DNA from 3 places in the Streptomyces sp. NPDC049627 genome. Region 2 is predicted to be linked to each of the others. Evidence: riboswitches for the same ligand, from Rfam matches in the RefSeq annotation. Region 2 holds a riboswitch; each other region holds the start of a gene.

Region 1 (10,070 bases), on a different contig from region 2:
GTCTGTACGACGGAGAAGGGCGCGGAGCGGCTGCGGCGGGCGCCGGTCGCGGCGGACGTCGTCGCCCTGGGCGCGGAGCTGCAGTGGCGGGGCCTGCTGGAGCATCTGCGCGAGGTGCGCGGCGTCGAGCGGCTGATGGTCGAGGGCGGCGGCACGATCCACACGCAGCTGCTCCAGCAGGGGCTGGCGGACGAGCTGCAGCTGGTGCTGGCCCCGCTGTTCGTGGGGGACCCGGACGCGCCACGCCTGTTCGGGCCGGGCGGGTACCAGGGCGGACGGCTGCGTCTGCTGGAGGCGCGGCGGATCGAGGACGTCGTGCTGATGCGCTACGAGCCGACGGCGCCGGGTACCGGCGTTCTCCCTGCCGCGGCCGACCGGCGCTGGCTGGCGTTGGCGTGCGAGCTCGCCGCGCAGTGTCCGCCGTCGGCGACGGCGTTCAGTGTGGGAGCGGTGGTCGTGGCCGCCGACGGGACCGAGCTGGCGCGGGGGTACTCCCGGGAAGGGGGCGACCCGGTGGTGCATGCGGAGGAGGCGGCGCTGGCGAAGATCGCGCCGGGGGATCTGAGGCTGGCCACCGCGACGGTGTACAGCAGCCTGGAGCCGTGCACGCGCCGGGCGTCCCGGCCTGTGCCCTGTGCGCGGTTGATCCTGGAGGCGGGGGTGCGGCGGGTGGTGACGGCCTGGCGGGAGCCGGACACCTTCGTGGCGGGGGCCGACGGGAGCGGGGTGCTCGCGGGGGAGGGGGTCGACGTCCTGGTCCTGCCGGAGTACGAGGAGCGGGCGAAGGCTCCGAACGCTCATCTGCCGGGCTGAGCGCAACTGCCGGACGGGCTGAAACCCGGCGCCGCGCGCCCCCGTAAAATCGATCCCACTGTGTCTGACTCCCTGAACACCCCCGAAGCCGCCGGCACCCACGGCACCCCCGAGCAGTCCGGCGTCTCCGGCGAGCATCCGCATCACGTCCCAGGTGTCTCCGTCCGGCACACCCGGGCCAAGGGCGAGCCCCGGTTCCCGGACGGGCCCAAGGCCGATCCTGCCGGGTCGCACTTCGAGCGGCGGATCCGCAGTTTCCAGCCGCGCCGGAGCAGGGTGACCGCGGGGCAGGCGGACGCGTTGCAGCGGCTGTGGCCCAAGTGGGGGCTGGACATCGACGGGCAGCGCGTCGTCGACCTCGGGGAGCTGTTCGGGAACGGGAGCCCGGTCGTTCTGGAGATCGGGTTCGGGATGGGGGAGGCCACGGCCCAGATGGCCGCCGCCGACCCCGGCACCAACATCCTCGCCGTGGACGTACACACCCCCGGGCAGGGCAATCTGCTGGGCCTCGCCGACCGGAACGGGCTCACCAACCTCCGCGTCGGCAACGGCGACGCCATCATCCTGCTGCGGGAGATGCTCACCCCGGACTCGCTCGACGGGCTGCGCGTCTACTTCCCCGACCCCTGGCCGAAGAAGCGGCACCACAAGCGGCGCCTCATCCAGCCCGAGTTCCTCAGCCTCGCCGCGACCCGGCTGAAACCCGGCGCCCTGGTGCACTGCGCCACCGACTGGGAGCCGTACGCGGAACAGATGCTCGAAGTGCTGACCGCCCACCCCGACTTCGAGAACACGCAGGCCGACGGCGGGTTCGCGCCGCGTCCTCGGTTCCGGCCGCTGACCCGTTTCGAGGGGCAGGGACTGGACAAGGGTCATGTCGTGAACGACCTGCTCTTCCGCCGCGTACAGCGGTAGGAACAGCGGGAAGAACCACCTGCAAGAGCAACGGGCGCCGGAACCCCTCGCGCTGCTGCGGGCGGCGCCCCCGTCTCGTTAGGGTCAATGCCGTGGCCACCTGTCCCCCGTACCCGACGCACCCCACCGGTCCCGCCGGCGGCGCACTGCGGCACGCGCACTGGTGGCAGAAGCGGTGGGTGCGTTACGGCGCGCTCAGCACCCTGCTCGCGCTCTCGGGGCTGGTCATCCTCGCGCTGGTGCGTGAGCAGACCGGCACCGAAGGGTTCCTGGTCGGGCTCGGGCTCGCCGTCCTGCCCGTGCCGTTGCTGGTCGCCGCCTTCCGGTGGCTGGACCGGGTCGAGCCGGGCCCCTGGCGCAACCTGCTCTTCTCCTTCGCCTGGGGCGCCTGCGCGGCGGCGCTGATAGCGATCGTCGCCAACAGCTTCGCGACCCGGTGGATAGCGACCGCGACGGCCGATCCGTCGCACGCGGACACCCTCGGCGCGACCGTCATAGCGCCCATCGTGGAGGAGACGGCCAAGGCGGCCGCCGTCCTGCTCGTCTTTCTCTTCCGCAGACAGGACTTCACCGGAATCGTCGACGGCGTGGTGATAGCCGGGGTCACCGCCACCGGCTTCGCCTTCACCGAGAACATCCTCTACCTCGGCACCGCCTTCGGCACCGACCAGCTCTCCGGCGACAGCGGCATCGCCTCCGTCACCGCGGCGACCTTCTTCGTCCGCGTCATCATGTCGCCCTTCGCGCACCCCCTCTTCACCGTCCTCACCGGCATCGGCTTCGGCATCGCCGCGCTGTCGGGCCCGCGCCAGCATCTGCGCCGCGTTCTCCTCCCGGTCTCCGGGCTTCTGCTCGCCATGGGCATGCACGCCACCTGGAACGGCTCGTCGGCGCTCGGCGAGTACGGCTTCTTCGCCGTGTACGTGGCCTTCATGGTGCCCGCGTTCGGGCTGCTGACCTGGCTGGTGATCTGGACCCGGCAGCGCGAGCTGAGGACCGTGCGCGAGGAACTGCCCGCCTACGTCGCGGCCGGGTGGCTGACCCCGGGCGAACCGTTCGCGCTCGGCTCGATGCGGGCCCGGCGGGTGGCCCGGCAGTACGCGCGGCGCCACGGGGGGCGGGCGGCGGCCCGGGAGGTGGCGCAGTACGAGGCGTACGCCACGTCGCTGGCGTTCCTGCGGCACCGGGGGCGCCGTGGGCGGGCCGGCGCCGACTTCGCCGTACGGGAACGGGAGTTGCTGCACGAGCTGTGGGGGCGCCGGGCGTTCGCACGCCCGGCGCTGAATGCCGCGCAGGCCTGGCCGGCGTATGGATATCCGGCGCCGGTTCAGTGGCAGCCGTACGGGCCGGGGCACGGGCCGATGTACGGGCACGGGCCCATGTACGGACAGGGGCCCATGCACGGACAGGGGCCCCTGTACGGGCCGACGGCGCCGTATCCCGTGTACAACCCGTATCGGACGTGACCTCGCAGGACGTCAGGCGGAAGCCGCTGTCAGCCTCTCCAGCTCCCCCTCCGTCAGCGTCAGCTCTCCGACGCCCAGCAGCGCGGGCAGCTGCTCGACGGTCCGGGCCGAGGCGATCGGGGCCGCGACCGTCGGCCGCGACGCCAGCCACGCCAGGGCCACCGTGGCCACCGGCACCTCGTGGGTCTGGGCGATCTCGTCGAGGGCGGCGAGCACGTTGCGCCCCCGCTCCGTCTCCAGGTACCTGCCGGCGCCCTGGGCGCGCGGGCTCCCCACCGTCGTACCGGCGCGGTACTTGCCCGTGAGGAAGCCGGACGCCAGGGCGTAGTACGGGACCGCCGCGAGGCCTTCCCGCTCGGCGAGGTCCTGGAGTTCGCCCTCGTAGGTGTCGCGGGAGACCAGGTTGTAGTGGGGCTGCAGGGCCACGTACCGGGCGAGGCCCTCACGGTCGGAGATGTCCAGGGACGCCCGCAGCCGCTCGGGGGAGATGTTGGAGGCGGCGATGTGCCGTACCTTGCCCGCCTTCACCAGCTCGTCCAGGGCGCCGATGATCTCCTCGACCGGGACTTCAGGCTTGTCGAAGTGGGTGTAGTAGAGGTCGATGCGGTCGGTGCCGAGGCGGCGCAGGGAGGCGTCGGCGGCGGCCTTGATGTTGGCCGCGGTCAGGCCCTGGAAGTCTGGGTGCTGGCTGACCTTCGTGGCGATGAGGACGTCGTCCCGGTTGCCGCGTGCCCGCACCCACTTGCCGATGATCGTCTCGGACTCGCCGCCCACGTTGCCCTCGGCCCACGCCGAGTACGAGTCGGCCGTGTCGATGAAGTTGCCGCCCGCCGCCGTGTAGGCGTCGAGGACGGCGAAGGACTGGGCCTCGTCGGCGGTCCAGCCGAAGACGTTGCCGCCGAGGGCGAGCGGGGAGACCTCGAGGTCGGAGGAGCCGAGCTTGCGAAGAGAAGTCATGCTCGGCATCAACGCCCTTGACGGAGGCCGGTCTTCCGGCACGCCCGCAAATTTCCCGTAAACAAGCGGACCCCGGCGATCCGGAAACCGGCAGCCCTGACGTGGGGGGTAGGCGTCAGGACCGCCGGTGGATCAGGGCCGGGGTGTCAGAAGCGGGAGAACCTCAGGGCGTGAGGCCCTTGCTCTGCAGCCACGCCATCGGGTCGATGCCGTTCGCGTTCCCGTCGGGGTGCACCTCGAGGTGGAGGTGGGCGCCGGTCACGTTGCCGGTGGCGCCGACGCGGCCGATGACGTCGCCCGTGTTGACCTTCTGGCCCACGCTGACGCTGATCGACGACTGGTGCGCGAACCAGAGCTCGGTGCCGTCGTCGAGGGTGATCTCCGTCTTGTAGCCGTACGAGCCGTCCCAGCCGGCGAAGGTGACCGTGCCGGAGTGGATCGCCTTGATCAGCGTGCCGGTGGGGGCGGCGAAGTCGAGGCCGGTGTGGTAGCCGGAGGACCAGTAGGCGCCGGCCTGACCGAAGGTCGAGGTGATGGTGTACGAGGAGGTCGGCAGCGTGTACTGCTTGGCCAGCTCGGCGAGACGCTCGGCCTCGGCCTTCTTGCGGGCCTCCTCCTCGGCCTCGGCCTTCGCGGCGGCGGCCTTGGCCTCCGCCTCCTTCTCCGCCTTGGCGGCCGCGGCGGAGGCCTCCTTCTCGGCGGCGGCGATCGCCTCGGCGGCGGCCTTGTTCTCGATCTGGTCCTGCTGCTGCTCGACCTGGGCGATGATCCGGGCCCGCAGCGCCTCACCGGCGTCGCTCGTGCCCTGGGTGGTCTCCTCGGTCGCCTCGCCGCCCATGGTGCTCAGCGCGCTCGCGGTGTCCTCGGGGGCGGAGGAGTCGTCGGAGATCAGGGGCAGGTCGGGGATGGAGATGGCGACCGGCGGCTTGCCGCTCTGCGCGCTGGCCATGCCGCCCGCGCCGACGGCGGCTATGACACCGACGCCGAGAACCGTGGAGCTGCGCGCGAGTCCCCCGCCGCGCTGCTTGGCGACGCGATGCCTGCCGCGTACCGGACGAATGGACTCCGCGGTGGGGTTCCACTCCTCGTACGGGCCCTCGTCGGTGCGGTAGCGGTCGTAGCCGAAGGTGTCGGTGCTGCGCTGGCTCGGCACGAACGGGGCTTGCGTAGCAGGCCTGTTGGACGCCACGTGGGCGTACTCCTTTCCTTCCTTCTCGCCTACCGGGTTAGCTGACGGGTTCGGAGCAGGAAGGTCTCCTACGCGCGTATACCGTCCGTGACTTCACGGCGGAATCCGCGCGATTCACCCCAGGGTGGTGGTTCCCCGGCTCCCTTGCGGGATTCGGCGCGTGCGCACGGAGCCGCCTCTTGTGACGGCTGGGACGACCGCGCTGCGTTATCGAACGTTAATAGACGCGAGGTGCGGATTCCAAGCTGTTCCGCTTGATCATTAACTATTTTCGACGGGACTTAGGGGTCATGAGCGGCCTAAATCGGGCGAGTTGGCCGGGCCTCAGGGAGCGCACAGGTATTGACGGTATGTCAGTTGTTATGCGGAGGGCGGTCGCCCGATCACCGTTGGTGACAAGGTCCGCGGTGAGGGGAAAACACTCAGGGCCGGAACTGAACTGATCAGTTCCGGCCCTGAGCCTTCAGTAGCGGGGACAGGATTTGAACCTGCGACCTCTGGGTTATGAGCCCAGCGAGCTACCGAGCTGCTCCACCCCGCGTCGGTGACTCCATAGTACGCCATCCGCAGGACCAGAAGCACACGGCTTTCTCCGGCCGGCCTCTGACCAGCACTGCAGGGCACTCCACTCCTCGACGCCGGCCCGGGCATCCCAGCCCGTCCGGCGTTTCCCGGCACCCTCGGAGCACCCCGCTCAAGCCGCCTCCAGCACCGCCAGCGCCCGCCGAGCCACCTCCCGCCCGATCGGCAGAGAAGCCGTGGCCGCCGGACTCGGCGCATTCAGCACATGCACCGCCCGCGCCCCCTCCCTGATCAGGAAGTCGTCCACCAGCGACCCGTCCCGCAACACCGCCTGCGCCCGCACCCCCGCCGCCGCAGGCACCAGATCATCGGACGTCACCGCGGGCAACAACCTCCGCACCGCCTCCGTGAAGGCCCCCTTGGACACCGACCGCCGCAGCTCCCCGGCCCCGTACCGCCAGTGCTGCGCCGCCATCCGCCACACCCCGGGCCAGGCCACGGTCGTGCCGACCTCCCGCGGCCGTACGACACCCCACCGGTACCCCTCCCGGGCCAGCGCAGGCACCGCGTTGGGTCCGATGTGCACATCCCCGTCGATCCCGCGCGTGAGATGCACCCCGAGGAACGGGAACGCCGGATCCGGCACCGGATACACCAGCCCCCGCACCAGCCCGGGCCGCGCCAGCGAGTAGTACTCGCCCCGGAACGGCACGATCCGCACGCCTGGCTCGTCCCCCGTCAACCGGGCCACCTCGTCGCAGTACAGCCCGGCGCAGTTCACCAGCACCCGCCCCCGCACCACGTCCCCGCGCGTGGTCCGTACGGCGACCCCCAGCTCCGCCCGCCGGTCGATCCGCTCGACCTCCGCGCCGTACCGGATCTCCGCCCCCGACGCCTCGGCCAGCTGCCGGGCGACGCCGACGAAGTCGCACACGCCCGTCGTCCCGACGTGTATGGCCGCGAGACCCCGCACCTCGGGCTCGTACTCCGCGATCTGCGTGGCGCCCAGCTCCCGTACCGGAATCCCGTTCTCCCGGCCGCGCTGCACCAGCGCGTGCAGCCGTGGCAGCTCATCGCGCTCCGTCGCGACGATCAGCTTGCCGGTGACGGCGTGCGCGACGCCGTACTCCGCGCAGAACTTGACCATCTCGGCGGCGCCCCGCACCGCGTACCGTGCCTTCAGCGACCCCGGCCGGTAATAGATCCCGCTGTGGATGACTCCGCTGTTGCGCCCCGTCTGGTGCCGGGCGGGCCCCGGCTCCTTCTCCAGCACGGTCACCCGCGTCCCCGGCGTGGCACGCGTGATCGCATACGCCGTGGACAGCCCGACGATCCCCCCGCCGATCACGAGCACATCACAGTCGTAGCCGACAGACCGCACCTGCCCTGCCACCTGCACCACCTCCGGCTTCGATAGTGCACTGCGCCACTGACAACGCGTTCAAACCAGGGGGACTGCCACGCCTTGAAGGGGCGCGAGGAACTGCGCGACAAGCCACAGGCTGCCGGCAGCCGCCGATCCACAGCACCAGGCGGACGCGAAGGCACCCTGCCCCCGAAGCGGAGCGCTACGCCGGAGCCATCAGCAGCGGCCGAGCGCGCTCCCGCAACTCCACCACCCGCGGCTCATCCCCATACGGCTCCAGCCGATGCAGAAGATCCTTCACATACTCGGTGGTGCGAGCCGACGATATGCGCCCCGCGACCTCCACCGCCCGTACGCCCTGCTCGCACGCCGCATCGAGATTGCCCGACTCGAGCTCGGCGACCGCCGAGACGACGAGCCGCAGCCCGTGCGAGCGTACGAACTCCTCCGTCGGCTTGGACAGGGCCTGCTCGGTGAACCGCCGTACCTGGCGCGGTGCCTTCAGGTCCCGGTAGCACTCCGCGGCGTCGGCGGCGAAGCGGTCGTAGGAGTAGAACCCGAGCCAGGAGGGATCGTTGTCGCCCTCCCTGGACCGTTCGAGCCAGCCCTCCGCCGCCTTCAGCGCCGCTCCTGCCGCCTGTGCGTCACCCGCGCGTGCGTGCGCGCGTGCCTCGACGAGCCGGAAGAAGCTCATGGTGCGGGCCGTGGCGAGGCCCCGGTTGCGCTCCAGGGCCGCCTGGGCGAGGTCGACGCCCTCGTCGCCGAAGCCCCGGTAGGTCGCCTGGAGCGACATCGACGCCAGGACGTACCCGCCGAGGGGTACGTCGGCCGCCGCGCGCGCGAGCCGCAGCGCCTGGATGTAGTACCGCTGGGCGGCCTCCTGCTGCCCGGTGTCGAAGGCCATCCACCCGGCGAGACGCGTGAGTTCGGCGGAGGCGCCGAACAGCGCCCGGCCCACCTCGTCGGAGTACGAGCCCAGCAGCAGCGGAGCCGCCTCCACGCGTAAGCACTCGGGCACCATGGACGAACGCCAGTCGCCGCCTCCGTACTTGGAGTCCCAGCGCCTGGCGTCCTCGGCGGCCTCCCGCAGCTTCTGCACATCGCTGTGGCCGACTTTGAGCGGTGCGCCGGAGCCCTCGGAGGTGCTCGCCTCGCGCGCCACCGAACTGTCGGCCGGGGTTATCAGCCACCGTGAGGCAGGCGTTGCGTATGCGCTTACTGCGAACGAACCGGCCAGCGACTGCCAGATGCCGCCGGCGCCGGCGCGGCGCCCGGCGAGGTCGAGACGGTAGAGCTCCGTCGCCGACTTCACCGCCTGTCCGACGTCCCGGGGGAAGGCGAGGCCCACTTCGGGTGCGGGGTCCGCGTCCGCCAGGCCGATCTCGTGGAGCGGCACCGGGCGGCCGAGCTTCTGGCCGATGGCGGCGGCGATGAGGTGGGGCGCGGCACCCTGCGGCACCATGCCTTTCGACACCCAGCGCGCCACCGACGTCTTGTCGTAGCGAAGAGTCAGTCCCCGCTGAGCGCCAAGGTCGTTGACGCGTCGGGCGAGGCCTGCGTTGCTGATTCCCGCGAGGGCGAGAACGGCGCCGAGCTTTTCGTTCGGCCCGCGTTGCTCCCTGGACATGCGCCACCCCTCGACACAGACGGCTGCCGCGCTGGCATAACCACGCGGCATTCGTAAACCCAGCGTAGTTCGCCGCATCCCAAGCGTTAAGGGGCATTGTTCCGGATGGCGGGATTGTGGTTCGTACTGAAGTACGCCCTCTGTACGGACAGTTGTGACGTGCTCCCGCTGTGTGGCTGTGCGCCCGTCCGTGCGCTCTTCTCCAGCCATCGGGGGAGCGGTTCCATGGCTCGTGCGTGGGTCGGCCCGCTGTACTGGATCCAGTGGGCTGGGGGATTCCGCCGCCTTCATCCCCGCGGGCGGCGGAACGGTCCGGGGGGCGCACTCCGTTCCCCGGACTGCGCGCGCGGCGAGCACGGCGAGTAGTCCGCAGGGCTTGTACGGAGCGTGCGTGAGCCTGTCCGTGCGACGCCGATTTGGCCGAAAATCGACCCTGTCGCTCGTGGGTGATTACCGCTCCTACCACGGAACTTGAGGGCGCGAACGGCGTTTTTGGGGAGCGTATCGGGGGCGCATTCGCGTCGCAGACGTCCTGGGACCTGCCCGGGATCCGATCGCCCCGCGCGCGTGGATCCCCTTGCCCCGTCCGGGTGTTCGGGCGGCGCCCGAACCGGCACGAGGGCGACACGGGGGCGCAGACACAGGCGCATTCCCGGATCCCGAGCGGCTCCGCCGCCCCTCCGGCGCGCGTCCTTCATGGCAGCATGGTGAACCGGTTCGTACGGTGCACTGGTTGTCCACAGCCTGTGGAGGCGTCGATGCGGTGGTTGGTGGGATGGAGCAGCACCGCCGCGGTGGCCGCCGGAATCGGTTCCGCGGGGGCCACCGGGAGCGACGGCGAGACGGTGCACCCGGTGGGTTCCCAACTCCTGTGGGGTGACCCCGATCCACTGTGGGCGGTCGGCGACTGGCGCCCCGACGAGGTGCGCGTCGTGAAGGCCGACGCCCAGACGCGCATCGCGGTCCTCGGCACCTGCGGAGCGACCGACGAGCAGCTGCGGGTCGGACTGTTCGCCGCGCGCGGAGGGGCACTTCGGCATCTGACGGCGTGGTCCGGCAGCTACACGGCCGTCGTCCAGGTGGGCCGCAGGGTCACGGTGTGCGGCGATCTGGCGGGCGCACGGCCCGTGTTCTACACCCCGTGGGCGGGCGGTACGGCCTATGCGACGGCCGCGCTCCCCCTCGCCGACCTCATCGAGGCCAACCTCGACTTCG
Region 2 (10,070 bases):
CAGTGGCAGGAACTCAAGCCGAACTGCTCGGCACAACGCAGTGCATGCGACCGGAAGGACACCTTGCCCATGGGTCACACGGCCACACCGGAGGCACAATCCGGCGGCCTCACCGCGACGGAGCACCGCCTGGCCAACGGCCTGCGGGTAGTGCTCTCCGAGGACCACCTCACGCCGGTCGCGGCGGTCTGCCTCTGGTACGACGTCGGCTCCCGCCACGAGGTCAAGGGCCGTACCGGACTCGCCCACCTCTTCGAGCACCTGATGTTCCAGGGCTCGGGAAGCGTGAAGGGCACGGGTCACTTCGAGCTCGTCCAGGGCGCGGGCGGCTCGCCGAACGGCACGACCAGCTTCGAGCGCACCAACTACTTCGAGACCATGCCCGCCCACCAGCTGGAGCTCGCGCTGTGGCTGGAGGCCGACCGCATGGGCAGCCTCCTGACGGCGCTCGACCAGGAGAACCTGGACAACCAGCGCGACGTCGTCAAGAACGAGCGCCGCCAGCGCTACGACAACGTCCCCTATGGCACCGCGTTCGAGAAGCTGACCGCCCTGTCGTACCCGGACGGGCACCCGTACCACCACACCCCGATCGGCTCGATGGCCGACCTGGACGCGGCCAGCCTGGAGGACGCCCGCGCGTTCTTCCGCACCTACTACGCGCCCAACAACGCCGTCCTGTCGATCGTCGGCGACATCGACCCGGAGCAGACGCTCGCCTGGGTCGAGAAGTACTTCGGCTCCATCCCGGCCCACGACGGCAAGCCCGAGCCGCGCGACGGCTCGCTGCCCGACATCATCGGCGAGCAGCTGCGCGAGGTCGTCGAGGAGAACGTCCCGGCGCGCGCGATGATGGCCGCCTACCGGCTCCCGACGGACGGCACGCGCGAGTGCGACGCCGCCGACCTGGCGCTGACCGTCCTCGGCGGCGGCGAGTCCTCCCGGCTCTACAACCGGCTGGTCCGCCGTGACCGTACGGCCGTGGCGGCCGGCTTCGGCCTGCTGCGCCTGGCCGGGGCGCCGTCCCTGGGCTGGCTGGACGTGAAGACCTCCGGCGATGTCGAGGTCCCCGTCATCGAGGCCGCCGTCGACGAGGAGCTCGCCCGCTTCGCCGCGGAGGGCCCGACCGCCGAGGAGATGGAGCGCGCCCAGGCCCAGCTGGAGCGCGAGTGGCTGGACCGGCTCGGCACGGTCGCGGGCCGCGCCGACGAACTGTGCCGGTACGCCGTCCTGTTCGGCGACCCGCAGCTCGCGTTCACGGCCGTCCAGCGCGTCCTCGAGGTCACCGCCGAGGAGGTCAAGGCCGTCGCCGAGGCCCGCCTGCGCCCCGACAACCGCGCGGTGCTCGTGTACGAGCCGGTCGCCGGCGAGGCCGAGGACCTTCAAGCCGCCGACGGGGCCACGCCCGCCGGGACCACCGACGAGAACGAGGAGTCGGCGCAGTGACCGAGCTCGCCAGCATGGAGTTCCACCCGCAGCCCCAGGCCGGCGAGGCCCGGCCCTGGGCGTTCCCGGCGCCCGAGCGCGGCAAGCTGGACAACGGCCTGACGGTCCTGCGCTGCCACCGCCCCGGCCAGCAGGTCATCGCCGTCGAGGTGCTCCTGGACACGCCCCTGGACGCCGAGCCGAAGGGCCTCGACGGCATCGCCACGATCATGGCGCGCGCCCTGTCCGAGGGCACCGACAAGCACACCGCCGAGGAGTTCGCCGCCGAGCTGGAGCGCTGCGGCGCCACCCTCGACGCCTACGCCGACCACCCCGGCGTCCGCGTCAGCCTCGAAGTGCCCGTCTCCCGCCTGCCCAAGGCACTCGGCCTGCTCGCCGACGCCCTCAGGGCGCCCGCGTTCGAGGACGCCGAGGTCGAGCGCCTGGTGCGCAACCGGCTCGACGAGATCCCGCACGAGCTGGCCAACCCCTCGCGCCGCGCCGCCAAGGAGCTCTCCAAGGAGCTGTTCCCGGCGACCTCGCGCATGTCCCGGCCGCGCCAGGGCACCGAGGACACCGTCGGCAACATCGACTCCGCGGGCGTACGCGCCTTCTACGAGCGGCACGTCCGCCCCGCCACCTCCACCGTCGTGGTCGTCGGCGACCTCACCGGCGTGGACCTCGACGCCCTGCTCGGCGACACCCTCGGCGCCTGGACCGGCTCCGCGGCCGAGCCGCGGCCCGTGCCGCCGGTGACCGCCGACGACACCGGCCGCGTCGTCATCGTGGACCGTCCCGGCGCCGTCCAGACGCAGCTGCTGATCGGCCGCGTCGGCCCCGACCGGCACGACCGCGTCTGGCCCGCGCAGGTGCTCGGCACGTACTGCCTCGGCGGCACCCTCACCTCCCGTCTGGACAAGGTCCTGCGTGAGGAGAAGGGCTACACCTACGGGGTGCGCGCATTCGGACAGGTCCTGCGCTCGGCCCCGGACGGCACGGGCGCCGCCATGCTCGCCATCAGCGGCTCCGTCGACACCCCGAACACCGGTCCCGCACTGCAGGACCTGTGGACGGTGCTGCGCGGCGTCGCCGCCGACGGGCTCACCGACGCCGAGCGGGACTTCGCCGTGCAGAACCTCGTCGGGGTGGCACCGCTGAAGTACGAGACCGCCGCCTCCGTGGCGAACACGCTGGCCGACCAGGTCGAGCAGCACCTGCCCGACGACTACCAGGCGACGCTGTACCAGCAGCTCGCCGCGACCGGCACCGTCGAGGCCACCGCCGCGGCCGTGAGCGCCTTCCCGGTGGACCGTCTGGTGACGATCCTCGTCGGTGACGCGGCCGAGATCCGGGAGCCCGTCGAGGCGCTCGGCATCGGCGAAGTCACCGTCGTGGCAGCCGAGTAGAGGAAGCGAGCGCCGCGCAGCGGCACGCGCACGCAGGGGCCCTGGTGACGGAAGAGTCACCAGGGCCCCTTTATGCCCGAATTGAGGGAGAGGTTGCCTGTATTGCCTGTGGGATGCGCTACAAAAGCCCTGATCCGTTTGGGGATTGAAAGATGCCCCGCTTAGCGTCTTCCGGGCTGTCCGTCAGGCAGTGCGCCGCGCCCGCGGCACCGGACAGCCATCGCCGAGTCCCCGTACGGCGCGAGCCAGGGGAGCCGGGGACCCACCCGTAGTCCCTGGGGTGAATCGGACGCCCGCGCGAGCCGCGAGGGGGTCCGTAGGAGACCTTCCTGCTCCGAACCCGTCAGCTAACCCGGTAGGCGAGAGGGAAGGAAAGGACCAGCCACTTCATGGCGTTCACCTGCGCCACCGGGAAGCTCACCGAGAAGAAGCGTCCCACCGGGAAGCACCGCCGGCCCGGCCGGTTCGAGCGCACCACGGCCCGCGCGGCCGGCGTCGCCGCTCTCACGGCCACCGGAGTCATAGGCACCCTGGCCGCCCCGGCGCTCGCCGCGGAACCGGCCGCGGAGCAGACCGGCCTCATCCCGGTCATCACCGTCGACAACTCCATCGCCGACCAGATCGACGCCCAGGCCGCCGCACAGGAGCAGGCGGCCAAGGAGGCCGCGGCCCTCAAGAAGGCCGCCCAGGAGGCCGCGCGCAAGAAGGCGGCCGAGAAGGCCAAGAAGGAGCGCGAGGCCAAGGAGCGCGCCGCCCGCGAGGCCGAGCGCAAGCGCCTGCTGTCCTACGTCGCCCCGATCGCCGGCTCGTACATCTCCACCGGCTACAAGACCGGCGGCGCCGTCTGGTCCTCCGGCAGCCACACCGGCGTCGACTTCCACGCCGCCAGCGGCACCTCCGTCCACGCGGTCGGCGCCGGCACCGTCGTCGAGGCCGGCTGGGGCGGGGCGTACGGCAACAACGTCGTGATCAAGATGCACGACGGCACGTACACCCAGTACGGCCACCTGTCGTCCATAGGCGTCTCGGTCGGGCAGACCGTCACGCCCGGCCAGCAGATCGGCCTGTCCGGCGCCACCGGCAACGTCACCGGCCCGCACCTGCACTTCGAGGCCCGCACGACGCCGGAGTACGGCTCCGACATCGACCCCGTCGCCTATCTCCGCTCGCACGGCGTGAACGTCTGACACCCTCACCCCGCGTCTCACCGGGGCCCCGCCTCACGAAGCCCCGCAACCCCGAAGCCCCGCCTCCCCGAGCCGGGGCTTTCGGCGTTTCTGAGACGATCCGCTGTCCAAAAAATATCCATGGATTCCGACCCGCCGTCGGAAATTCCGGCCGGTTGCCATAGAGTCACTCATCACACGTCATTCGTCGACGTTTCACGGGGATTAAAGCGGAGGTCGGTCATGCGTATTCCGGCGCACTCGGTATGCACGGCGATCCGGGACGACATCGTCGCCGGTGTCTACGAGCGCGGCAGCCGGCTCACCGAGGAACTCCTCGCACGCCGCTACGGCGTCTCCCGCGTCCCCGTGCGGGAGGCCCTGCGCACCCTGGAGGCGGAGGGCTTCGTGGTGACCCGGCGGCACGCGGGCGCGTGCGTCGCCGAACCGACCGAGCAGGAGGCCTCCGACCTGCTGGAGATGCGCGGCCTCCTGGAGCCGCTCGGCGCCTCGCGGGCCGCCCAGCGGCGCACCGAGGCCCATCTGAAGGTGCTGCGCGGCCTCGTACGGCTGGGCCAGGAGCGGGCCAGGAGGGGGAACAGCGACGACCTGCGCTCCCTGGGCGGCTGGTTCCACGAGACGCTGGCCCAGGCCTCCGGCAGCCCCGCCCTGACCTCGATGCTGACCCAGCTGCGGCACAAGATCGCCTGGATGTACGCCGTGGAGTCGCCGGCCGATCCCGTGGAGTACTGGACCGAGCACGGCGCGATCGTGGACGCGGTGGCGCGCGGCGACGGCGAGCGCGCCCGGGCGATCACGGCGCTGCACACCGAGCGCGCGATCTCCGCCCACCGGCTGCGGTTCGGCTCGGGCGGTGACCGCGCGGAGCGTGTGAGGAATTCGCAACATCCCGTAAACATGCAGAGCCTGCGACATTAACACGGGCGCCGTATACAAAGAGGTGATATTCGGCGGCGGGGAATTTCCGCTGCCCTTTTTCGGGTCTGCGGTGAATTCATGTGACTGCTGCTCGAAAACAGCGAAGCCGCGTCCGCCGGAAAGGCAGACGCGGCTTCACCGCTAACCGCGGAGATCCGACCGGTCCGTTCAGACCGTCTCGGGCAGCTCCTCGAGACCCTCGGAGACCAGCTTCGCCAGACGGTCGAGTGCGGCGTCCGCACCCTCGGCGTCGGAGGCGAGGACGATCTCCTCACCGCCCTGGGCGCCCAGGCCGAGGACGGCCAGCATGGAGGCCGCGTTGACGGGGTTGCCGTCGGCCTTGGCGATCGTCACCGGGATACCTGCGGCCGTGGCGGCCCGGACGAAGATGGAAGCGGGGCGGGCGTGAAGGCCCTCGGCCCAGCCGACGTTGACGCGGCGCTCAGCCATGTGATGCTGCCCTTCGGTGTTCAGGGTTGTCTAGACCAGTTTCCCACACGCGTGAAGCATGCGGGGAGGGACAAACCGCCCCTCCTCAAGTGGCCGTCGGGTCGCGGCCTCGACCCGACATACGTCCTCCACAGACTGCCTCGCGCCGTTGTCGGACGCGAGCCGTACTCTGGGCCCCATGCAGAGCGCCTCGGACCGGCACGAGTACCCCGCCCACTGGGAAGCCGACGTGGTGCTGCGCGACGGCGGCACCGCACGCATCCGCCCCATCACCGTTGATGACGCCGAGCGTCTGGTCAGCTTCTACGAGCAGGTGTCGGACGAGTCGAAGTACTACCGCTTCTTCGCGCCCTACCCGCGACTGTCCGCGAAGGACGTCCACCGCTTCACGCACCACGACTTTGTGGACCGGGTGGGACTCGCGGCCACGGTGGGCGGCGAGTTCATCGCAACCGTACGCTACGACCGGATCGGCCCCGACGGAACGCCCGCGTCGGCACCCGCCGACGAGGCGGAGGTCGCCTTCCTCGTCCAGGACGCCCACCAGGGCCGCGGTGTCGCCTCCGCTCTCCTGGAGCACATCGCCGCCGTCGCCCGCGAGCGCGACATCCGCCGCTTCGCCGCCGAGGTGCTGCCCGCCAACACCAAGATGATCAAGGTGTTCACGGACGCCGGGTACACCCAGAAGCGCAGCTTCGAGGACGGCGTCGTACGCCTGGAGTTCGACCTGGAGCCGACGGACCGCTCGCTCGCCGTGCAGTACGCGCGCGAGCAGCGCGCCGAGGCGCGGTCCGTGCAGCGGCTGCTGGTGCCCGGCTCCGTCGCCGTCATCGGCGTCGGCCGCACGCCGGGCGGGGTGGGCCGCAGCGTCCTCGGCAACATCAGGGACGCCGGGTTCACGGGGCGGCTGCACGCCGTGAACAAGGCGTTCCCGGAGGACCTCAAGGAGCTCGACGGGGTCCCGGCCCACCGCTCCGTGCGGGACATCGACGGGCCGGTCGACCTCGCGGTGGTCGCCGTGCCCGCCGAGTACGTCCCCGAGGTGGTCGCCGAGTGCGGCGAGCACGGCGTGCAGGGGCTGGTCGTGGTCTCCGCCGGATACGCCGAGAGCGGGCCCGACGGCCGCGAGCGCCAGCGTGCGCTCGTCCGGCACGCGCGCGCGTACGGCATGCGCATCATCGGGCCGAACGCCTTCGGGGTCATCAACACTTCGTCGAGCGTCCGCCTGAACGCCTCACTGGCGCCCCAGATGCCCCGCCCGGGACAGATCGGGCTGTTCGCGCAGTCCGGCGCCATCGGTATCGCGCTGCTGTCCCGGCTGCACCGCCGCGGCGGCGGAGTGACCGGCGTCACGGGTGTGTCGACCTTCGTCTCGTCCGGCAACCGGGCCGACGTGTCCGGCAACGACGTCCTGCAGTACTGGTACGACGACCCCGACACCGATGTCGTCCTCATGTACCTGGAGTCCATCGGCAACCCCCGCAAGTTCACCCGCCTCGCCCGGCGTACGGCGGCCGCGAAGCCGCTGGTCGTGGTGCAGGGGGCGCGGCACGGCGGCGCCGCACCGCAGGGACACGCGGTACGGGCGACGCGGTTGCCGCACGCCACGGTGTCCGCGCTGCTGCGGCAGGCCGGGGTGATCCGGGTGGACACGATCACCGAGCTGGTGGACGCGGGGCTGCTCCTCGCGCGCCAGCCGCTGCCGGCGGGGCCGCGAGTGGCGATCCTGGGGAACTCCGAGTCGCTGGGGCTGCTGACGTACGACGCGTGCCTGTCCGAGGGCCTGCGGCCGCTGCCGCCGCTGGATCTGACCACGGGAGCCTCGGCGGCGGACTTCCATGCGGCGTTGTCGCGCGCGTTGGCCGACGAGACATGCGACGCGGTCGTCGTCACCGCCATTCCGGCCATCGGGGACGCCTCGACCGGTGACGCGGAGCTGGCCCAGGCGCTGAGGTCGGCGGCCGAGCGGGTGCCGGGCAAGCCGGTGCTGGTGGTGCACGTGGAGCTCGGCGGGCTGGCGGAGGCCCTGTCGGCCGCGGCGAGCACCGCCCCGCAGGCGAGCACGAAGACGCCCGGCACCGCGAGCCGGGCCCACCCCTTCCGCCCCCTGGACTTCCCGGCCGAGGCACCGCCCGAGGAGCCGGACACCACCGAGGACACCCCCCGCCTCATCCCCGCCTACCCCGCCGCCGAACGCGCCGTCCGTGCCCTCGCCGAGGCCGTCAAGTACTCCCAGTGGCGGCGCGAGGCCGCCGACCCCGGCAAGGTGCCCGAGTACGAGGACATCGACGAGAAGGGAGCCGCCCGCCTGATCGACGGGCTGCTCGCGCGCGGGCAAGGCCTCACGCTCGGTACGGACGAGACCTGTGACCTGCTCGGGAAGTACGGCATCCAGGTGCACCGCGCCCTGCACGCCCCCACCCCGGACACCGCCGCCGACGCCGCCCGCACCCTCGGCTACCCCGTCGCCCTCAAGGCCACCGCACCCCACCTGCGCCACCGCGCCGACCTCGGCGGCGTACGGCTCGACCTCGCGGACGAGGAGCAACTGCGGCGGGCGTACGCCGAGTTGACCGCGCTGTTCGGCAAGCCCGAGGAACTGCGGCCGGTCGTGCAGAGCATGGCACCGCGCGGCGTCGACACCGTCGTACGGGCCGTGATCGACCCGGCGGCCGGCGCCGTGCTGTCCTTCGGGCTCGCCGGAGCCGCCTCCCAGCTGCTCGGGGACATGGCGCACCGGCTGATCCCGGTGACCGACCGGGAGGCAACCTCGATCGTCCGCTCGATCCGGACGGCCCCGCTGCTCTTCGGCTGGCGCGGCTCCACTCCCGTCGACACCCCTGCCCTGGAGGAGCTGCTGCTGCGGGTGTCGAGGCTGGTCGACGATCACCCGGAGGTCGTCGCGGTCACCCTGGAGCCGGTCGTCGTCGCCACCCACGGCCTGAGCGTGCTCGGCGCCTCCGTACGCCTCGCACCGCCGCCCGCCCGCGACGACCTCGGGCCGAGGACCCTCCCCGCGTACTGAGACCGTCGTGAGCGGTGCCTCGCAGTCACTGGTCCCCCGTAGGATGGGCGTCATGGCCAAGACCAGTACGACGACCCAGGGGCTGCGTGCGGCGATCGAGCGCAGCGGCTACTACCCGGCCCTCGTGGCCGAGGCGGTGGAGGCCGCTGTGGGCGGCGAGCCCATCCGGTCGTACCTGGTCCATCAGGAGACGACGTTCGACCAGAACGAGGTGCGGCGGCACGTGACCGTGCTCGTCCTCACCCACAACCGCTTCATCGTCAGCCACACCGACGAGCAGGCCGCGGACAACACCTCCCCGACGCCGTACGCCACGACGTCCACGGAGTCCGTGAAGCTCGGCCGGATCTCGTCGGTCGTCGTCAGCCGTGTCGTCGCCAACCCGGAGCAGTACACGCCGGGCACCCTGCCCCGCGAGGTCGTGCTGACCATCGGCTGGGGCGCCGTCTCCCGCATCGACCTGGAGCCCGCCGCCTGCGGCGACCCCAACTGCGAGGCCGACCACGGCTACACCGGCAACTCGACGGCGGACGACCTCAGCCTCCGGGTCAGCGAGGCCGGTGACGGCCCGGAGACGGTGCGCCAGGCGCTCGCCTTCGCGCAGGCTCTCTCCGAGGCGACCGCGGACGTCGCCGGCTGATGGTCCAGCACACCGCCTGGGATCCCCATCCGGAACCCCTCGCCGTCACCTCCGCGCCGCCCCCCGAGTACGGCATCGGCTCGCTCGCCGATCTGCTGCCCACCCTGGCCGCCGGCATGGCCGTACCGGACATGACCGCCGCGATCCCCGAGCTGACCCCCGCCGACCGGAACTGCGTGTTCCTGATCGACGGCCTCGGCTGGGAGCAACTGAAGGCGCACCCGGAGGACGCCCCCTTCATGAGCTCCCTGCTCGGCAGCTCACGCGGCGGCACCGGCCGACCGATCACCGCCGGCTACCCGGCGACCACCGCGACCTCCCTCGCCTCCATCGGCACCGGATTGCCGCCCGGCGCCCACGGCCTGCCCGGATACACCGTGCGCAACCCGGAGACCGGCGAGCTGATGAACCAGCTGCGCTGGCAGCCGTGGACGTCGCCGCGCGACTGGCAGCCGTACCCCACCGTCTTCGAACTCGCGCACCAGGCGGGCGTGCACGCGGCCCAGGTGTCGTCGCCCACCTTCGAGAACACCCCGCTGACCAAGGTCGCGCTCAGCGGCGGAAGGTTCGTCGGACGGCTGACCGGCGAGGACCGCATGGACCTCGCCGCCGAGCAACTGGCCGCCGGCGACCGCTCCCTGGTCTACACGTACTACGCCGAGCTGGACGGAGCCGGGCACCGCTTCGGCGTCGACTCGGACACCTGGCGCGGCCAGCTCATGTACGTCGACCGGCTCGTCCAGCGCCTCGCCGAGCAGCTGCCACCGCGCAGCGCGCTCTACGTCACCGCCGACCACGGCATGATCGACGTGCCCTTCGACGAACAGCACCGCATCGACTTCGACGAGGACTGGGAGCTGCGCGCCGGGGTCGCCCTCCTCGGCGGCGAGGGCCGGGCGCGGCACGTGTACGCGGTGCCGGGTGCCGAGCAGGACGTCCTGACCTGCTGGCGCGAGGTGCTCGGCGAACAGTTCTGGGTGGCCTCCCGGGACGAGGCGATCGCGGCGGGCTGGTTCGGG
Region 3 (10,070 bases), on a different contig from region 2:
CTCCCCGGCCGCCAGGGGCACCACCCAGCTGCCGACGGAGACCGACCCCCCGGTCGTCCTGCTGCACGGTTTCATCGACAACCGCTCGGTCTTCGTCCTGCTGCGCCGCAGCCTCGCCCAGCACGGCAGGCACCAGGTCGAGTCGCTCAACTACTCCCCGCTGACCTGCGACATCCGCATCGCCGCCGAACTGCTCGGCCGGCACATAGAGGAGATCTGCGAGCGCACCGGCAACCGGCAGGTCGACATCGTCGGGCACAGCCTCGGCGGGCTCATAGCGCGTTATTACGTGCAGTGCCTCGGCGGCGACCTCAGGGTCCGCACGCTCGTCACCCTCGGCACCCCGCACTCCGGCACCCGTGTCGTCCCGCTGGCGAACGCGCACCCGATCGTCCGTCAGATGCGCCCCGGCTCACCGGTCCTAGAAGAACTGAGCCGTCCCGCGCCCGGCTGCCGTACGCACTTCGTGAGCTTCTGGAGCGACCTCGACCACCTGATGGATCCGCTGGACACGGCCTGCATCGACCACCCGGACCTGATGGCGCAGAACGTCCGCGTGAGCGGCATCGGCCACCTCGCCCTGCCGGTGCACCCCGCCGTGGCAACCGGAATACGGCAGGCCCTCGACGCGGCAGGGGCGGGCGCCGAAGCCGCCCGCCGGGCAGGCGGCCTCACCGTGGCGTGACCGGCAGGCCCCGACAGCTCCACCGACGGCGCCCCGGCGGCGCCCTCGGTGCCCGCCTCAACACCTGAATCACACCAGCCACACAGCCTCGGGACAGCCGAGCGACCTCGAACAATCTTCGAACACAAGGCCAAACTCGCGCCCGCAGTCCGCCAAAACACGGCCGAATGCCCGTTTCCTGCGCGCGCGAAACCTGCCGAAGATTGTCGTGCCCGCATACCGCCGGGTACAGTCGCCGCACTGCTCTGGCAGCCCCTGTTGTCGAGGCGAGAGAGAAGTTGGTGAACGATCGTCACCCGTCGGGGACCATGACCTCCCCGACTCCGGCTTCCGATGCCGCCTCGGCGCACTACGCGCCCTACGGCGCCCAGGAAGCCCAGTACGGTGACTCCACCACGTACGGCACGTACGACGCCACCGGTTTCGACGCCGCCGGCCACACCACCACGACCTTCGACGCGGACCCCCTGTTCGGCTGCCTCCCCGGCGAGAGCGCGGGCGGGTACGACACCACGCAGTGGTCCACGGGCAGCCAGCAGACGCTGAACTACGACGCCTATGCGGCCCAGCACCACGCCGCCTACGACACCGGCGCGTACGACACCACCGCCTGGAACACCGGCCAGCAGCACCTCGCCTTCGTCCCGCACCAGGCCACCGGCCACGACACTTCCGGGCAGTGGGACGCGAGCGCCTGGCTCCAGCCCGACCAGTCCGGCGCCCCGGCCGACCAGACCCAGCAGTGGGAATGGGGCACGCAGACCTTCGAGACGGGCACGTACGACGCCACCCAGTGGAACGCCGACGGCGGCGCCGCACAGGCGTCCGACGCGTACGAACAGTCAGCAGAATCCTTCGATCAGCAGGCGACCGCGCACTTCGAGCAGATCGAGCACGGCGTCCCCGTCGGCTACGACGACTCCGCGACCGGCTACGACCACCCCGCGCAGGGCGACACCGACCCGACCGCCACCGGCGAACTCCCCGAAGCGGCCCCGCTCCTCGACGACCAGGAAGAGGCCACCCCGGCCCCCGCCCCACGCGCCGCCTCCCGCAGCGGGTCCCGCTCCCGCCGCCGTACGCCCCCCAAGCGCTCGGCGCTGCTGACGGTCGCCGTGCCCTCGGCGTGTGTGATGGGCGTCGCGGGGATCGCCGCGGCCTCCGTCGGCACCCTGACCGACGACAAGGACACGGCGACGACGGCCTCGGACGGCGCGGCCGTGAAGCCGTCCACCGCGAACAACAAGCTGGACGCCCAGCTCGAGACCCTCGCCGCCGGCGCCGACGACTTCGCCGACCGGGCCAGCCGTACGCAGGAGCGCATCGACCTCAAGGCGCAGCAGGCGGCGGAGAAGCGGAAGGCCGCCGAAGAGGCGGCCCGCAAGGAGCGACTGCGCCCCAAGTTCGCGCTGCCGGTCGCCCAGCAAGGGCTCAGCGCCTATTTCGGGCAGGCCGGCATCAACTGGATGTCCATGCACACCGGCATCGACTTCCCGGTCTCGTACGGCACGACGGTGATGGCCGTGACCGACGGCACCGTCCGCACCCAGTGGAACAGCGCCTACGGCAACATGATGATCGTGACCGCGAAGGACGGCACGGAGACGTGGTACTGCCACCTCTCCAGCTACCGTGTCGCCTCCGGTACGACGGTGAAGGCCGGCGACCCGATCGCGTACTCCGGCAACTCCGGCAACTCGACCGGCCCGCATCTGCACCTCGAGGTACGGCCGGCCGGCGGTTCGCCGATAGACCCGCTCTCCTGGCTGCGCAGCCACGGCCTGGACCCGTCGTAGGTCAGCGCACGCGACTCACCACCTTGTGAACCCCCGCCCTTCCAGCGGGGGTTCACTGCACGGGCAGGCTAGAGCTTCTCCACCGGCGCATACCGCAACAGCAACCGCTTCGGCTTGGTGTCCCCGAAGTCGATCGTCGCCTCGGCGTTCGCACCCGTGCCCTTCACCGCCATCACGGTGCCGAGCCCGAACTGGTCGTGCGTGACCCGGTCCCCGACCGCGAGCTGGACGACCGGCTTCTCCGTGGTGCGGCGGGTGGCGAAGCCGGATGCGCCCGACGCCGCCGAACGCGAGCGGGACGAGGACAGGGAGGCCGCCACCCCGGCCGCGGGACCGGAGGACATGGGCGCGGTCGCACCCGTCCGCTTCCAGTCCACGTGCGCCGCCGGGATCTCCTCCAGGAAGCGGGAGGGCGGGTTGTACGACGGCTGCCCCCACGCGCTGCGCATCGACGAGCGCGTCAGATACAGCCGCTCACGCGCGCGTGTGATGCCGACGTACGCGAGCCGCCGCTCCTCCTCCAGCTCCTTGGTCTGGCCGAGGGCGCGCATGTGCGGGAAGACGCCGTCCTCCATGCCGGTGAGGAAGACGACCGGGAACTCCAGGCCCTTGGCGGTGTGCAGGGTCATCAGGGTGATGACGCCGGAGCCGTCCTCCTCCTCGTCGGGGATCTGGTCGGAGTCGGCGACGAGCGCGACCCGCTCCAGGAAGTCCGCGAGCCCTCCCGAGGTCTCTTCCTCACCGGTCTCCTGCTCGAACTCCAGGGCCACGGCCGCGAGTTCCTGAAGGTTCTCGATGCGGGTCTCGTCCTGCGGATCGGTCGATGCCTGCAACTCGGCGAGATAGCCGGTGCGTTCCAGCACCGCCTCCAGGACGGTCGCCGGTCCCGCGCCGGACTCGACGATCGTACGGAGCTCCTCCATCAGCGTGTTGAACCGCTTGACGGCGTTGGTCGACCGCGCGGCCATGCCGTACGCCTCGTCGACGCGCTTGAGCGCCTGCGGGAAGCTGATCTTCTCGCGCTGGGACAGGGCGTCGATCATCGCCTCGGCGCGCTCGCCGATGCCCCGCTTGGGGACGTTGAGGATCCGTCGCAGCGGCACCGAGTCCTCCGGGTTGGCCAGCACCCGCAGGTACGCCAGGACGTCCCGGACCTCCTTGCGCTCGTAGAAGCGGACGCCGCCGACGACCTTGTAGGGCAGGCCGACGCGGATGAAGACCTCTTCGAAGACACGGGACTGGGCGTTCGTCCGGTAGAAGACGGCGACGTCCCCGGCCTTCGCCTCGCCCGCGTCCGTGAGGCGGTCTATCTCGTCGGCGACGAACTGGGCCTCGTCGTGCTCGGTGTCCGCGACATAGCCGGTGATCCGCGCGCCCGCGCCCGCGTTGGTCCACAGGTTCTTGGGCCGGCGGGACTCGTTGCGCTCGATGACCGCGTTGGCGGCGGACAGGATCGTCTGCGTCGAGCGGTAGTTCTGCTCCAGCAGAATCGTCGTCGCGTCCGGGTAGTCCTCCTCGAACTGGAGGATGTTGCGGATGGTGGCGCCCCGGAAGGCGTAGATCGACTGGTCGGCGTCACCCACGACGCACAGCTCGGCGGGCGGGATGTCGTATTCGCTCGGCGGCACGTCCACGGGGTGCTCGCTGGTGCCGACGAGCTCGCGCACGAGCGCGTACTGGGCGTGGTTGGTGTCCTGGTACTCGTCGACCAGGACGTGCCGGAAGCGGCGGCGGTAGTGCTCGGCGACGTCCGGGAACGCGCGCAACAGATTGACCGTCGTCATGATCAGGTCGTCGAAGTCGAGGGCGTTCGCCTCGCGCAGCCGCGACTGGTACAGGGCGTAGGCCTGGGCGAGGGTCTTCTCGAAGCCGTCGCTCGCCTGTGCCGCGAAGTCCTCCTCGTCGATCAGCTCGTTCTTCAGGTTGCTGATCTTGGCGCTGAAGGACTTGGGCGGGAACCGCTTCGGATCAAGATCCAGATCCCGGCACACCAGCGCCATCAGCCGCTTGCTGTCGGCGGCGTCGTAGATCGAGAACGACGACGTGAACCCGAGCTTCTTGCTCTCTCTGCGCAGGATGCGCACGCACGCGCTGTGGAAGGTCATCACCCACATCGCGTTCGCGCGCGGCCCGACGAGCTGCTCGACGCGCTCCTTCATCTCGCCCGCGGCCTTGTTGGTGAAGGTGATCGCGAGGATCTGCCCGGGGTGCACATTCCGCTCGGCCAGCAGATGGGCGATGCGGTGGGTGAGCACCCGCGTCTTACCGGACCCCGCACCGGCCACGATGAGCAGCGGGCTGCCGGAGTGGACGACGGCGGCGCGCTGGTTGTCGTTCAGCCCCTCCAGGAGCGCGGCCGCGTCGATGACCGGGCGCGGGGCGCCGTCGCGGTAATAGGCGTCCCGGTCCGGAGGCACGTCGAACTTCCCGCCGAACAGATCGTCCGGAACCGGTTCCGGAGCGTGATCGTCCTCGGGCGGCGGCGGAGGTTCCTCCTCGTGGGCCCGTGGGGCCTGGAGGTCCGCCAGGAAGCTGTCGTCAAAGAGGCTGCTCATCGCTCTCCGAGTCTAGGGCGCCCCACTGACAGCCCGCGGCCGCCCTGAGAACATCGCCCGTTTCCGAGCCCGATGATCTTCCGAAACCCGCCCGCCCGACGGAATCTTGCGCTCCGGAATCCTCCGATCACGACCCGTCATCAATATCCAAAGGGGGTGCAATGGGATTAAAAGCGAGCAGGCATCACCAACACCCCATGGATCACAGACCTGCACAAACACGCCGTCACCCACTGTGATCCGCAACCCTCTGACTGAAGGTCACGAAAATGTATCGGGCATATCGAACATCAACCTTCACAGGGGCCACACGAGTTGGCTACCGTGCCGGGCAGGCCGTACGACCCCCACCGGCGAACGTCGCCGGGCCGCACGGCCTCCGCCGAGTCCGGTACGCCACTGCGACCGGAGCCGGGGACCCACCGAACCTGGGGTGAATCGGCCGGACTTCCCTCCCGGGACCGGCCGTAGGGCAACCCTTCCGAACCACCCGCCCGAACCCGACAGCTAACTCGGTAGGCGGAGCACGGAAGGAGTCGCCTCCCTTGGCGTCGCACCGCAAGTCGCGTCCCGCAGGGACACGCGTAGCAGGCATACGGACCCCCGCCCTCGCCACGGCGGCCCTCACCTCCGTGGCCCTGCTGTCCCAGACGGCCAACGCGAGCCCCTCGGCGGACGACAAGCCGAGCCTCGAAGAGGTCGAGAAGAAGGTCGACGACCTCTACCGCCAGGCGGAGTCGGCGACCGAGAAGTACAACGCGGCCAAGGAGAAGACCGCGACGCAGCGCCAGCGCGTCGACACCCTCCTGGACGACGTCGCCAAGCGCACCCAGGAGCTCAACGACGCGCGCGAGGAGCTCGGCCGCAACGCCGCAGCCCAGTACCGCACGGGAGCCGCCGCCCCCGACACCGCGACCTTCCTCCTGGCGGACAGCCCGCAGGACTACTTCGACCAGACCCAGCTGATGGACCGCATGACCGGCCGTCAGAAGGACGCGGTCGACGATTACTTCACGCAGCAGTCCGCGACGATGAAGAAGCGTCAGGAGGCCACCAAGAGCCTCGAGACGCTCACCGAGTCGCAGAACGACCTGCAGCAGGCCAAGTCCGCGGTCCAGCAGAAGCTCTCCGACGCCCGGGAACTCCTCTCGAAGCTGACGGCGGAGGAAAAGGCACGCCTCGCCGCGATCGAGAAGCGCAAGCAGGAGGAAGCCGCACGCAAGGCCGCGGAGCTGGCCCGCCAGCAGGAGGCGGAGCGCCAGCGCCAGGAGGCCGCACAGCAGCAGGCGAGCACCGAGCAGCCGTCCGACTCGAGCACCTCGGACTCATCCGCGACGGACTCCTCGTACGCCACCAAAGCCGAGAAGGCGCTGGCCTTCGCCCGCGCCCAGATGGGCAAGCCGTACGTCTGGGGCGCCACCGGCCCCGACTCCTACGACTGCTCCGGCCTCACCCAGGCCGCCTGGAAGGCCGCCGGCGTGGATCTCCCGCGCACCACCTGGGACCAGGTCAACGCCGGCACGACGGTCTCCCTCGCCAACGCCCAGCCCGGCGACCTGGTCTTCTTCTACGACGACATCAGCCACGTGGGCCTCTACATAGGCAACGGCATGATGATCCACGCCCCTAAGCCCGGCGCGTACGTCCGCGAGGAATCGATCTACTACGACGGAGAGTCGTCGATCCACAGCGTGGTCCGTCCGGCCTGACGCACGCGCGCAGCTGGGGGCGGCGTACGACTTTCACCCGGCGTCGGTGCGGGCCTGCTGGGGGCCCGCACGCCCGCGCATGCGGATCCGGTTCCGACCCCAGAACCAGGCCCGGAACCGCCCCCGAGACCGAAGTCACGTCCAAAGAACAGCGATGAAGACGTTCGCCGCGGTCAGCAGCCCCACGAGCCCGAACAGCCCCTTCTCCACCTTCTCCTCGTCCCGCTTCACATAGACGAGCCCGAGGATCACGATCAGCAGCGCCAGCTTCACACCGATCTTGATGTTGTTGACGGACTGGTCGTCCGCCTGGTTGAGCCCGACGAGGATCACCCCGGTGACCAGCATGGTCACGGCGCCGTGCAACATCGCGGGGACGAACCGGGCGGTGCCCTGACCCATCGCCTTCATCTGCGTGAAGAAACCACCGAGCAGCGCGGCGATACCGATGATGTGCAGGCCGACGAAGAGATGGATGAGTACGTCCATGAAGCCGGAGCCTAATCGGCTGCATATATGCGCCCCATAGCACCCCCCGTTCCCCGTGGCCCCCGAAACCGCCACATCGGTCATCACCCCGCGTCGACCCGACGCCCCCGCTCGGGGATCACGCTCACTTACGGTCATCCCCCGGTCCGCTCCCGGCACTTCCGCACAACGCGTCACCGACCCGACACAGGGAGGTTTAGCGTCCTCCACCAGGTGACCGGCTCCCCACCGCCGCCCGGGCCAGGGGCGGCAGTCGGACACCACCGCCGAGGAAAGTCCGGCGGCGGCCCGCTCCCCCTGTGTGGGCCGCCGCCGGACGCGTAGCCCGCCCCGGGGCGGTCGTACGTCCGCTCCCCCCAGGCGCTCATGCGCCCGCCGTTCTCCCGGGGCGGTGATACGCCCCCCGCTCCGGCAGGCGTGACGGGACCGGGCGGTCGTAGGAAAGGACGTGCAGTCCACGTGGCAGCGCATCGAAAGCCCCGTCAGCGCTCGGTCGGCGGCCGTACGGCCCGCACGGCATGGACGATCGCCCTGGCGGGCGCGGCGAGCGCAACCGGATTCGACGGGACGGGGCATGCCGAGCCGCAGCCGACACCGGCGCAGGTCAAAGCGAAGGTCGACAAGCTGTACCAGGAGGCGGAGGCCGCCACCGAGAAGTACAACGGCGCGAAGGAGCAGGCGGACGCGGCCGAGCGGCGGATCCGGACCCTGCAGGACGAGGTGGCACGCAGGACGGAGAAGCTCAACTCGGCGCGGGACGCGCTGGGTTCGATGGCGGCGGCACAGTACCGCGACGGCGGTCTCGACCCGGCCCTTCAGCTCGCGCTCTCGGACGACCCCGACCGCTACCTCGACGGGGCGGAGTTCGCCGAACGCGCCGGCAACCGGCAGGCGGCGTCCGTCGCCGCTGTCCGCCAGCAGCTACGGGAGATCGAGCAGCTGCGCGGGGCAGCACGCATCGAACTGACCTCGCTGAAGTCCCGCCAGGCCGAACTGCACCGGCACAAGAACACGATCACCGGCAAGCTGGACACGGCCCGGGGCCTGCTCGCCCGGCTGACCGCCGAGGAGCGCGCCCAGCTCCAGGGGGACGCGGGCCGCGCCGCACGCTCCTCCACAGGCAGCCGCGACGCCCTGACGGCCCCCGGTTCCGCCACGGCACAGGCCCCCAACTCGCGGGCGGCAGCCGCCATTTCGTACGCCTACTCCAAACTCGGCAGCCCCTACGTCTGGGGCGCCACCGGCCCGGACGCCTTCGACTGCTCGGGCCTCACCCAGGCCGCCTACCGCGCGGCCGGCCTCTCCCTGCCCCGCACGACGTACGCCCAGATCGACGCCGGACGCCGTGTCTCGCGCTCCGAACTCCTCCCGGGCGACCTGGTGTTCTTCTACTCCGGCATCAGCCATGTGGGCCTCTACATCGGCAACGGCCAGATGATCCACGCCCCGAACCCGTCGGCGCCGGTCCGGGTGGCCCCGCTCGACGAGATGCCGTTCGCGGGCGCCACGCGGGTGGCGTGAGCGAGCGGGCCGGGACCGGGCTCAGACCAGGCGCCGGGCCGTAGCCCACCGCGTCAGCTCGTGACGGTTGGACAGCTGGAGCTTCCGCAGGACCGCCGAGACATGGGACTCGACCGTCTTGACGGAGATGAAGAGCTGCTTGGCGATCTCCTTGTAGGCGTAGCCGCGGGCGATCAGCCGCAGCACCTCCCGCTCGCGCTGGGTGAGCCGGTCGAGATCCTCGTCGACCGGCGGCGCGTCCGTCGACGCGAAGGCGTCCAGCACGAACCCGGCGAGGCGCGGCGAGAAGACGGCGTCGCCCTCCTGAACCCGGAAGATGGAGTCGACCAGATCCGTGCCGGTGATCGTCTTCGTGACGTATCCTCGCGCCCCGCCCCGGATCACCCCGATCACATCCTCCGCCGCGTCCGAGACGGAGAGCGCGAGGAAGCGGACGGGCTGCTCGGTGTCCGCCATCAACGGCGCGCAGCGACGCAGGACTTCGACGCCGCCACCACCCGGGAGGTGCACATCGAGGAGGACGACTTCGGGCCGGGTCGCGGTGATGACCGTGACCGCCTGGTCGACGTCCGCGGCCTCGCCGACCACCTCGACGCCGGTCTGCTCGGTGCGGCCGATCTCGGCCTGGACTCCCGTACGGAACATGCGGTGGTCGTCGACGAGGACCACGCGCACGTGCCGCTCGCCCGCGCTCCCGCCGGTCGACTCCACAGGCTCGTTCGCCTCGGTCGGGTCGCTCATGACGTCTTCTCCGCCCTCTCCATCTCCAGCTCGACCTCCGTACCACCGCCCGGCACCGCCCGGAGCCGGGCCGTGCCGCCGTTGCGCTCCATGCGGCCGATGATCGATTCTCTAACGCCCATGCGGTCGGCGGGTATCGAATCGAGGTCGAAGCCCGGACCGCGGTCCCGGACGGACACGAAGACGGTCTTCCCCTCCACCTCGGCGTAGACCTGTACGGCGCCGCCCTCGCCACCGTACTTCGCGGCGTTCACCATCGCCTCGCGCGCGGCCTGCATCTGTGCGCCGATCTTCTCGTCGAGCGGGCAGTCGCCGACGACCACGACCTCTATGGGGACGCCGTGCTTGTCCTCGATCTCGGCGGCGTTGCGCCGGACCGCGTCGGCGAGGTTGCTGGGTTCGTCGGCCTCGTCCTTGCCGGTGCCCTCGGGTTTGTAGAGCCAGGTGCGCAGGTCTCGCTCCTGGGCGCGGGCGAGGCGGCGGACCTCGCCGGCGTTCTCCGCGTTGCGCTGGATCAGGGTCAGGGTGTGCAGCACCGAGTCATGGACGTGCGCGGCGACCTCGGCGCGCTCCT

The links. Region 2 has a riboswitch for cyclic di-AMP ahead of ACIBU0_RS14005 (M23 family metallopeptidase). Riboswitches for the same ligand answer to the same signal wherever they lie in the genome.
Region 1: it holds a riboswitch for cyclic di-AMP, as region 2 does, so the genes downstream of both, ACIBU0_RS05025 (M23 family metallopeptidase) here and ACIBU0_RS14005 (M23 family metallopeptidase) in region 2, are expected to answer to the same signal.
Region 3: it holds a riboswitch for cyclic di-AMP, as region 2 does, so the genes downstream of both, ACIBU0_RS21295 (NlpC/P60 family protein) here and ACIBU0_RS14005 (M23 family metallopeptidase) in region 2, are expected to answer to the same signal.

Annotation. Positions count from the first base shown of each region.
Region 1 covers NZ_JBITLW010000002.1:15,881-25,950, reverse strand. Annotated here, with positions in the region: gene ACIBU0_RS05045 (dihydrofolate reductase family protein) at 1-813, shown strand, start outside; gene trmB (tRNA (guanosine(46)-N7)-methyltransferase TrmB) at 874-1,728, shown strand; gene ACIBU0_RS05035 (PrsW family intramembrane metalloprotease) at 1,821-3,194, shown strand; gene ACIBU0_RS05030 (aldo/keto reductase) at 3,207-4,151, opposite strand; gene ACIBU0_RS05025 (M23 family metallopeptidase) at 4,315-5,340, opposite strand; cyclic di-AMP (ydaO/yuaA leader) riboswitch at 5,352-5,509, opposite strand; tRNA gene ACIBU0_RS05020 (tRNA-Met) at 5,808-5,881, opposite strand; gene lhgO (L-2-hydroxyglutarate oxidase) at 6,035-7,243, opposite strand; gene ACIBU0_RS05010 (MFS transporter) at 7,431-8,855, opposite strand; gene ACIBU0_RS05005 (asparagine synthase-related protein) at 9,614-10,070, shown strand, end outside.
Region 2 covers NZ_JBITLW010000004.1:492,889-502,958, reverse strand. Annotated here, with positions in the region: gene ACIBU0_RS14015 (M16 family metallopeptidase) at 70-1,446, shown strand; gene ACIBU0_RS14010 (M16 family metallopeptidase) at 1,443-2,831, shown strand; cyclic di-AMP (ydaO/yuaA leader) riboswitch at 3,043-3,208, shown strand; gene ACIBU0_RS14005 (M23 family metallopeptidase) at 3,221-4,018, shown strand; gene ACIBU0_RS14000 (GntR family transcriptional regulator) at 4,241-4,936, shown strand; gene ACIBU0_RS13995 (HPr family phosphocarrier protein) at 5,105-5,386, opposite strand; gene ACIBU0_RS13990 (GNAT family N-acetyltransferase) at 5,565-8,411, shown strand; gene ACIBU0_RS13985 (DUF5998 family protein) at 8,455-9,051, shown strand; gene ACIBU0_RS13980 (alkaline phosphatase family protein) at 9,051-10,070, shown strand, end outside.
Region 3 covers NZ_JBITLW010000007.1:352,923-362,992, reverse strand. Annotated here, with positions in the region: gene ACIBU0_RS21310 (lipase family alpha/beta hydrolase) at 1-685, shown strand, start outside; gene ACIBU0_RS21305 (M23 family metallopeptidase) at 994-2,481, shown strand; gene pcrA (DNA helicase PcrA) at 2,550-5,036, opposite strand; cyclic di-AMP (ydaO/yuaA leader) riboswitch at 5,407-5,573, shown strand; gene ACIBU0_RS21295 (NlpC/P60 family protein) at 5,582-6,745, shown strand; gene ACIBU0_RS21290 (hypothetical protein) at 6,881-7,234, opposite strand; gene ACIBU0_RS21285 (NlpC/P60 family protein) at 7,694-8,755, shown strand; gene ACIBU0_RS21280 (LuxR C-terminal-related transcriptional regulator) at 8,777-9,496, opposite strand; gene ACIBU0_RS21275 (PspC domain-containing protein) at 9,493-10,070, opposite strand, start outside.